Regions from separate parts of the Superficieibacter sp. genome, predicted to be linked through region 2. Evidence: predicted binding sites of a transcription regulator. Region 2 holds the regulator's gene; the other holds the start of a gene.
The links. Region 2 encodes ArgR, which controls arginine synthesis, uptake and breakdown. Its sites were predicted from a motif close to ANTGAATAAAAATACANT; they were not measured.

Region 1 (4,422 bases), on a different contig from region 2:
AATACTTTCAGATGATTAATGTTTTCTTCTCTTAACCGCCTGTCGGAGTTATGCATAACAAGTGCATAAAGATCAAAAGTGCATAACACCCGGTTAATGATCTTTCCAATAAACATGCGCTATCGCAAACCTTCATTAAAAACCGCTGGCAGGATTGGGGGATTTTTCGTATAACGGTTGGAGATGAAACGCTGTTTTAATTAAGGGGTTGAACCATGATCGTTGGCAACATTCACCATCTGCAAAGCTGGCTGCCGCAGGAACTGCGTCAGGCGATTGAGCACATTAAAGCGCACGTTACCGATGCCACGGCGACCGGTAAGCATGATATCGACGGCAGCCGTCTGTTTTATCTGGTCTCGGAAGATACCACCGAGCCGTTTGCGCAGCGTCGGGCGGAGTACCATGCGCGCTATCTTGATATCCAGATCGTCTTAAAAGGCCAGGAAGGGATGACCTTCAGCACCCAGCCGCCTGCGACGCCGGAAACCGACTGGCTGGCGGATAAAGACATTGCCTTCCTGCCGGAAGGTAAAGAGGAAAAAACCGTGGTGCTGAACGAAGGGGATTTTGTGGTGTTTTATCCGGGCGAAGTGCATAAGCCGCTGTGCGCCGTTGGCGTGCCTGCCCAGGTGCGTAAAGTGGTGGTGAAACTGCTGGTGGAATGAGAGTGACCAGAGCGCGCGGGTTTGTCGCGCGCTCCGGGGAGGGTTTTACTGCGCCAGGGTCGCCACCATTACCGCTTTGATGGTGTGCATCCGGTTTTCCGCCTGATCGAACACGATGCTGGCGGCGGACTCAAATACTTCGTCGGTCACTTCCATCCCGCCATGCAGACCAAAGTCCTGCGCCATCTGCTTGCCGAGCGTGGTTTGATCGTCGTGGAATGCGGGCAGGCAGTGCAGGAATTTGACCTGCGGATTGCCGGTGAGCTGCATCATGTGGCTGTTGACCTGGTAATCACGCAGCAGGGCGATACGTTCGGCCCATTTCTCTTTCGCTTCCCCCATCGAGACCCAGACGTCGGTATAAATAAAGTCCGCGCCTTTCACTCCGCTGGCGACATCGTCGGTCAGGGTAATTTTACCGCCGGTCTGTGCTGCCAGCGCTTTGCATTCCGCAACCAGGCTGGCTTCCGGCCAGCAGGCCTCTGGCGCAACCAGACGCAGATCCAGCCCGGTCAGCGCCGCCGCTTCCAGCATGGTGTTACCCATGTTGTTGCGCGCGTCACCGGCATACACCAGCGTCATCTCGCTGAACGCTTTCCCCGGCAGATGCTCCTGCATGGTGAGTAAATCCGCCAGTAGCTGCGTGGGATGAAATTCGTTGGTCAGGCCGTTCCATACCGGCACGCCCGCAAATTCGGCCAGCGTCTCGACGACTTCCTGACCGTGGCCGCGATACTGAATGCCGTCGTACATCCGGCCCAGCACGCGCGCGGTATCTTTAATTGATTCTTTATGCCCAATCTGGCTTCCGGCGGGGCCAAGGTAGGTGACCCGTGCGCCTTGATCGTATGCGGCAACTTCGAAAGAGCATCGGGTGCGGGTCGAGTCTTTTTCGAAGATGAGCGCGATGTTTTTACCGCTAAGCTTTTGTATTTCCTGGCCCTGTTTTTTATCCGCCTTTAGTTTAGCGGCGAGTTGCAGCAGCGTATGAATTTCAGCAGGCGTGAAGTCGAGCAGTTTTAGAACGTGTTTCTGATAGAACGAAGTCATCTTTTCCCTCTCATGACACAGGTCACTTATTGAATTAAAATTCAATTTATATGTATGAATATGCAATTGCAACCCCATTTCAGAAATCTTTGCTGGATCGGCTGGAGGCAATGTCAGCGGTGTGTGACAATATAAGTAACTGCGGCAATTTATGAGGAATCAGCCATGGCAAACCCGGAATACCTGGAAGAGCAGCGCGAAGAGACGCGTTTAACGATTGAAGAGTTGATTGAAGACGGCAGCGATCCTGATGCCCTGTACACCATCGAGCATCACCTTTCCGCCGACGATTTCGACACGCTGGAGAAATTTGCGGTTGAAGCCTTCAAGCTGGGCTACGAAGTCACCGAGCCGGAAGAGCTGGAAGTGGAAGAGGGCGACACGGTGATCTGCTGTGACATCCTCAGCGAATGCGCCCTTAACGCCGATCTGATCGACGCGCAGGTCGAGCAACTGATGAACCTGGCTGAAAAATTCAACGTTGAATATGACGGCTGGGGCACTTACTTTGAAGATCCTGACGCTGAAGAAGGCGATGAAGACGATCTCGATGAAGATGAAGACGACGACGGCGTGCGTCACTAAGTCTTAACTCCGGTGCGGCAGCCCGTCTGCCGCGCTTTCAGGATGATTCATGGATTACCTGCATATACTCTCCCCGATTAATCAATTTCTGCTCTGTAAAACGCCCCAGCCGTGGATCGATAAAGCCCGCGATCCGGCGAATCTCCCCCTGCTGCTGACCGACCACATGGTTTGCGAACTGAAAGCCGCGCAAACCGCGATGCTGCTGGTGCGTAAATATGTTGCCGATAAACGCGGCGGCGATGAACTGCTGGCATGGCTGCAACCGTATGAAGCTTTTACCTTCCGTGAAGGGCCGGAGCCGGACTTTATCGCGCTGCATAAACAAATTGGTAAAAGCGTTATGCCGCGCACCGACGATCCGTGGGGTCGCCAGCTTATTGACAGTATGGTGTTATTAATCAAAGAGGAACTACACCATTTCTGGCAGGTGCGCGAGGCGATGGCGGCACGTAACATTCCCTACGTCAAAATTACCGCCAGCCGCTATGCTAAGAACATGCTCAAAGAAGTGCGCACTCACGAGCCGCTGACGCTTATCGACAAACTGATTTGCGGGGCTTATATCGAAGCGCGCTCCTGCGAGCGGTTTGCCGCACTTGCGCCGCATCTGGAAGAGGATCTACAGAAGTTTTACCTCTCTTTATTGCGTTCTGAAGCGCGTCACTATCAGGATTACCTGACGCTGGCGCAGCAGATAGCGGGTGAGGATATTGCACCACGCGTGCGCCATTTTGGGGAGATCGAAGCGGCGCTCATTACCCGCCCGGACGACGAATTTCGTTTTCACAGCGGCGTCCCGGTATACGTTTAAGGAAATCACATGAAAAAATGGCACATCGCAGTGCTGGCCGGGGTTATCGCCTTCGTTGCCTTCTTCTGGCTCGCCAGCCGATCCTCGTCTAAAACGGAAGATCAAAAGTTCGACGAGATTGTCGGGACGATGCCCACCTACCAGGTTTTGAAAGAGCAGGATCCGCAGCTCTGGCAGCAGATCCGCCAGCGCGCGCTGACGATGCAAAAGGAAGGCAAAAAAGAGCAGGAAATTGTTGATGAGATCCAACCGCAGGTGCTGAATCTGCAAATGAAGCGTCTGCAAACCGCGCCGGATGAAAACGTGGTGGCCTATATGAAAATCAATATGGAGCAGACCGCAGCGGTGCAAAAATCCAGTGATGATGACTGCTACCGTTTCTTGTTCCCGGAAGTGAAGGGCGGGATTAACCCGGTGCGTATTGTGTCGCAGGAAATGTTTAATCGCCGCATGGAAACCGACGCCGCAATGATGCGCGCCGCCGTCGGCCCGAATAAGCATACCGTTACGCCACAGGAGCGGCGGGATGCGCAGCAGGATATTCAGCCGATTGCTCAGGCGCTGAGCCAGAAATACGGTGCGGATTTGTCGATCATGTCCGATCCGCGCACCGGCGTGGGTAAAGAGAAGATCACCTGTAATATTGTTCAGGATCTGTGGAATAACGTCCTGAAATTGCCGCAGGATAAAGCCGCAGGCGTGATTCGTTTCGCGATTGATTCAGCGAAATAATAGATTCAGGGTCGACAAGACCCTGAACCGGATTTTATCTTTTGAGCGGCGCTTTTTATTGTTTCAGCGCCGTTTTTGCCGAATCCATATCAATGGATAAACCACTTTATTTGTCGCATGGCTGAATAAGCAAAACGGCTGGAGCCCGTATCGGTTTCCAGCCGTTTTTTATCGCAGAGAAGAAAAGCCGCGCGCGGGCGCTTTAAAGATCTTTTAGCATCCTGACTTCACAATCCACATGCCCGGTACAGCCGAGCGGGCCGTCAATATGGCGGAAGCCGAGATGTTCGTACAATCCTACCGCCTCTTTCAGAAACGCCGTGGTTTCCAGATAACAGCGGGTAAAACCCTGCTCGCGGGCATGATCCAGCGCGAGCAGCGCCAGTTTTTTTGCCAGCCCCTGACCGCGCGCCGACGGCAAAAAATACATCTTCTGTAGCTCGCAGATATCCGGCTCGCTACAGGCCAGCGGTGCCACCCCGCCGCCGCCCACGACGTTCCCATCCTGTTCGACCACCCAGTAAGCGTAGCCCGGCTGGCTATAGAGCTGATACAGCTCATCCAGGTTGGGAT
Region 2 (4,422 bases):
AATGAGAGCATCTACCTGCTCGTGCGCTAATTGTCGATGATTCCGGACATCGCCCGCGTGTGATGTCCGGATAAGTCGTGGTATGCTGCGGCGGCCTACTTATCAATGATATCAGCATCATGCTCGCGAAGCTTTTACGTTCAATAGCTATTGGCTTAATTGTCGGCGGCCTTTTACTGGCGGTCATGCCCTCATTACGCCAGTGGAATAACCCGACCACGCCGCGCTATGACAGCACCGATGAATCACCGGTCAGCTACAATCAGGCGGTGCGCCGCGCTGCGCCTGCGGTAGTCAACGTCTATAACCGTGGGCTGAACAGTTCCAGCCATAATCAGCTTGAAATCCGCACGCTCGGCTCCGGGGTGATTATGGATGAACGCGGTTATATCGTGACCAACAAACACGTCATTAATGATGCGGACCAGATTATCGTGGCGCTTCAGGACGGGCGCGTTTTTGAAGCGTTGCTGGTCGGTTCGGACAGTCTGACCGATCTGGCGGTACTCAAAATCACCGCCACCGGCGGCCTGCCGGTCATTCCGATTAACCGCAAGCGCATCCCGCATATTGGCGACGTCGTACTGGCGATTGGCAACCCGTATAACCTCGGTCAGACCATCACTCAGGGGATTATCAGCGCTACCGGGCGTATCGGCCTCAACCCGTCCGGGCGGCAAAACTTCCTGCAAACCGATGCTTCCATTAATCACGGCAACTCCGGCGGCGCGCTGATCAACTCGCTTGGCGAACTGATGGGCATCAACACGCTGTCCTTTGATAAAAGCAACGATGGCGAGACGCCGGAAGGCATTGGTTTCGCTATTCCCTTCCAGCTAGCGACCAAAATTATGGATAAGCTGATCCGCGATGGCCGGGTGATCCGTGGCTATATCGGTATTGGCGGACGTGAAATTGCGCCGCTGCACGCGCAGGGTGGCGGCATCGATCAAATTCAGGGGATTGTGGTCAATGAAGTGTCACCGGGCGGCCCGGCGGCAGACGCGGGCATTCAGGTAAACGACGTGATCGTATCGGTCAATAACAAACCTGCCGTTTCCGCGCTGGAGACGATGGATCAGGTGGCGGAGATTCGTCCGGGGTCGGTCATTCCGGTGGAAGTCATGCGTGAGGATAAAAAGCTGAAGCTGGATGTCACTATTCAGGAGTACCCGGCGGCGGGGAACTAGCACGCGGGTAACACGATAACTGGCCCGGCAGGCAGGGTGCCGCCGGGCCGGTGATGCTTATTTATTCACAAACTCTTCGCCAAGCTGGATATCTTTTTTCAGCGTCTCCAGCATACCTTCCAGCGCCTGCTGCTCAAATGCGCTCAGCGTGCCGTAAGATTTACGTTCTTCAATGCCGTTTTTGCCCAGCAGCAGCGGCTGCGAGAAGAAGCGCGCATGCTGACCGTCGCCTTCAACATAGGCACACTCAACAACGCCCTGCTCGCCCTGCAACGCACGTACCAGCGACAGACCAAAGCGTGCCGCCGCCTGGCCCATAGAGAGCGTGGCAGACCCGCCACCGGCTTTCGCTTCCACCACTTCCGTACCCGCATTCTGAATACGTTTGGTGAGATCGGCGACTTCCTGGCTGGAGAAGCTCACGCCAGGGATCTGCGACAGCAGCGGCAGAATGGTGACGCCAGAGTGACCGCCAATGACCGGCACTTCGACATCCGTCGGCTTTTTGCCTTTCAGTTCCGCAACAAAGGTGTTGGAGCGGATAATATCCAGCGTGGTCACGCCAAACAGTTTGTTCTTGTCATAGACGCCCGCTTTTTTCAGCACTTCAGCCGCAATTGCCACGGTGGTGTTCACCGGGTTAGTAATGATGCCAATGCAGGCTTTCGGGCAGGCTTTGGTAATTTGCAGCACCAGATTTTTCACGATGCCCGCGTTAACGTTGAACAGATCGGAGCGATCCATACCCGGCTTACGCGCTACGCCTGCGGAGATCAGCACGACGTCAGCCCCTTCCAGCGCCGGAGTGGCGTCTTCACCGGAAAAACCTTTGATTTTAACGTCAGTCGGGATATGGCTAAGATCGACGGCTACGCCGGGCGTGACTGGCGCGATGTCGTACAGAGAGAGTTCTGAACCTGAAGGCAGTTGGGTTTTTAGTAGTAGGGCAAGCGCCTGGCCGATACCGCCCGCAGCGCCGAGGACTGCAACTTTCATCCTAAACTCCTTATTATGGTTAATTAAATTGACCGTAAATCCGTTGCAGTGACAGTAGTTAACGACGCCAGCAAATACAAATGCCATGCATCTGGAATGCGTCATCACGCGCAATATTGTGACTGGAAAAAGCACAATATGTATTGCGTATGAGAGAGTGTCACTTCAGGTAACGTATCAACACGCGGTTACATTACACCGGGGAGGCTAATCAAAACAACATCATTTTGATAACAATTAATTTACTTTTAAGCCAATCCCTTTCCCGTGACAGAAACATGTTTCTTCATAATGAAATTTGATAAAATCACGCCCTTTCATAACATTATTTCCGCCATTACCACGGCATAACGTTTGCATAAAAATTCACCAGTATGCATAATAATGTTGTTTCTACCGCCATAATATGGGTGACTTATGCGAAGCTCGACTAAACAAGAAGAATTAGTCAAAGCGTTTAAAGCGCTGCTAAAAGAAGAAAAATTCAGTTCTCAGGGAGAGATCGTTCAGGCGTTGCAGGAAGAGGGCTTCGATAACATCAACCAGTCCAAAGTTTCCCGCATGCTGACCAAGTTTGGCGCGGTGCGTACCCGCAACGCCAAAATGGAAATGGTCTACTGCCTGCCCGCAGAACTGGGCGTGCCAACCACTTCCAGCCCGCTGAAGAACCTGGTGCTGGACATCGACTATAACGACGCCGTGGTGGTGATCCACACCAGCCCTGGTGCCGCGCAGCTGATTGCCCGCCTGCTGGATTCGCTGGGTAAAGCGGAAGGCATCCTCGGTACGATTGCCGGTGACGATACCATTTTCACCACGCCTGCCCGTGATTTTACGGTTAAAGAGCTGTACGAAGCGATCCTCGTCCTCTTTGAGCAGGAGCTTTAAGCGCAAGATCCCTTCAGGCCAACTGAAGGGGTCGGCTTTCCCCCACTGCATTAACGCGATTATCCCCTGCCTTTTCTTTAACACTTAGTGCGATATCACGCTGCATCTCATTCACAAAACGAATGATTCCACGCTAAAAAGCACGAAAAGCTTAATCCATTCATCCTTCTGATTTATCTGTATTTTCCTGACAAGGCGCGCACAAAAACCTCATTTTTTATTTCTTATGGCTATATAAAATAACATCGTTAAAACATATTGACGCGAGTGATAGTTAGCCTGTTATTAATTATTCGCGTGATTAGTGTATACTTGATTTTGTGATGAGGGTCACGAAATAAGACCCTGATGAAAAAATTCTTATGAGGTGAACACGATGAAAATCAAAACCACTGTAGCCGCTCTTGGCCTCCTTTCCGCTGTTTCTTTTGGCGCTTTCGCCGCTGATTCTATCTCCAGCGATCAGGCACTGAATCGCGAAGCGCTGGGCACCGTTTCGGTAAGCGCTGTCGGCACCGCACCAATGGATATGCGTGCCATGCTGAACGAAAAAGCGAATGAAAAAGGCGCATCCGCCTACCGTATCATTGAAGCGCGTACCGGCGACCACTGGCACGCAACCGCAGAACTGTACAAGTAAACCCTCGTCGTCTTGTCTGACGACTCTTGCCCCCGTTCGCCGGGGGCTTTTTTTTGTCTAATGCCGCACGTTAAAGCGCAACTGCCCTTCCAGTTCTTCTTCCGCTTCATCAAATAACAGGATGAGCGCACCGAAGCGCCGACGCCTGGCTTCTGACAGATGCACAAACTCGATCTCCAGCGGCAGGGGTAGCTGCGCGCCCATCACCACGTCCCATAACGAATCCAGATCGCTGACCTGCTGTTCCGGCAGATCAAAGGCGCGAGCGAATTCGCGAAAGAAATCGTGTTGGTTTTTAATCGTCGAAAAGTCAAAAGTAGTGGTTTTCATTGCCCGATCCAGACCTGACGGGCGGCGTTTGCCGCCCGGCTGCTTATAATCCCCCGATGTGCAGGGTTTTCACTTCCAGAAATTCTTCCAGCCCCAGCACGGACCCTTCACGGCCCAGCCCGGACTCTTTTACCCCACCGAACGGCGCAAGTTCGGTCGAGACGGCGCATTCATTGACGCCAATCATGCCGCTTTCCAGCGCCTGAGAGACGCGGAAGACGCGCGGCAGGCTCTGGGTATAAAAGTAAGCGGCCAGGCCGAAAGGCGTATGGTTGGCGCGCTGGACCACTTCATCTTCACTGGTGAAACGGAAACAGGCCGCCACCGGGCCGAAGGTTTCCTCCTGCGCCAGCTTCATCCCATCGTTACAGTCACCGA

Region 1: argF (ornithine carbamoyltransferase) is a predicted target of ArgR. The motif match lies at 1,747-1,764, and genes of this name have one in related genera.

What each region holds. Positions count from the first base shown of each region.
Region 1 covers NZ_DAMAPU010000025.1:25,828-30,249, forward strand. The annotation lists gene RT197_RS21690 (YhcH/YjgK/YiaL family protein) at 216-668, shown strand; gene argF (ornithine carbamoyltransferase) at 714-1,718, opposite strand; gene rraB (ribonuclease E inhibitor RraB) at 1,884-2,303, shown strand; gene miaE (tRNA isopentenyl-2-thiomethyl-A-37 hydroxylase MiaE) at 2,353-3,117, shown strand; gene RT197_RS21710 (topoisomerase II) at 3,127-3,849, shown strand; gene RT197_RS21715 (GNAT family N-acetyltransferase) at 4,052-4,422, opposite strand, start outside.
Region 2 covers NZ_DAMAPU010000018.1:33,918-38,339, forward strand. The annotation lists gene degQ (serine endoprotease DegQ) at 1-30, shown strand, start outside; gene degS (outer membrane-stress sensor serine endopeptidase DegS) at 120-1,190, shown strand; gene mdh (malate dehydrogenase) at 1,248-2,186, opposite strand; gene argR (transcriptional regulator ArgR) at 2,604-3,074, shown strand; gene yhcN (peroxide/acid stress response protein YhcN) at 3,451-3,714, shown strand; gene RT197_RS20035 (barstar family protein) at 3,772-4,044, opposite strand; gene RT197_RS20040 (NAD-dependent succinate-semialdehyde dehydrogenase) at 4,088-4,422, opposite strand, start outside.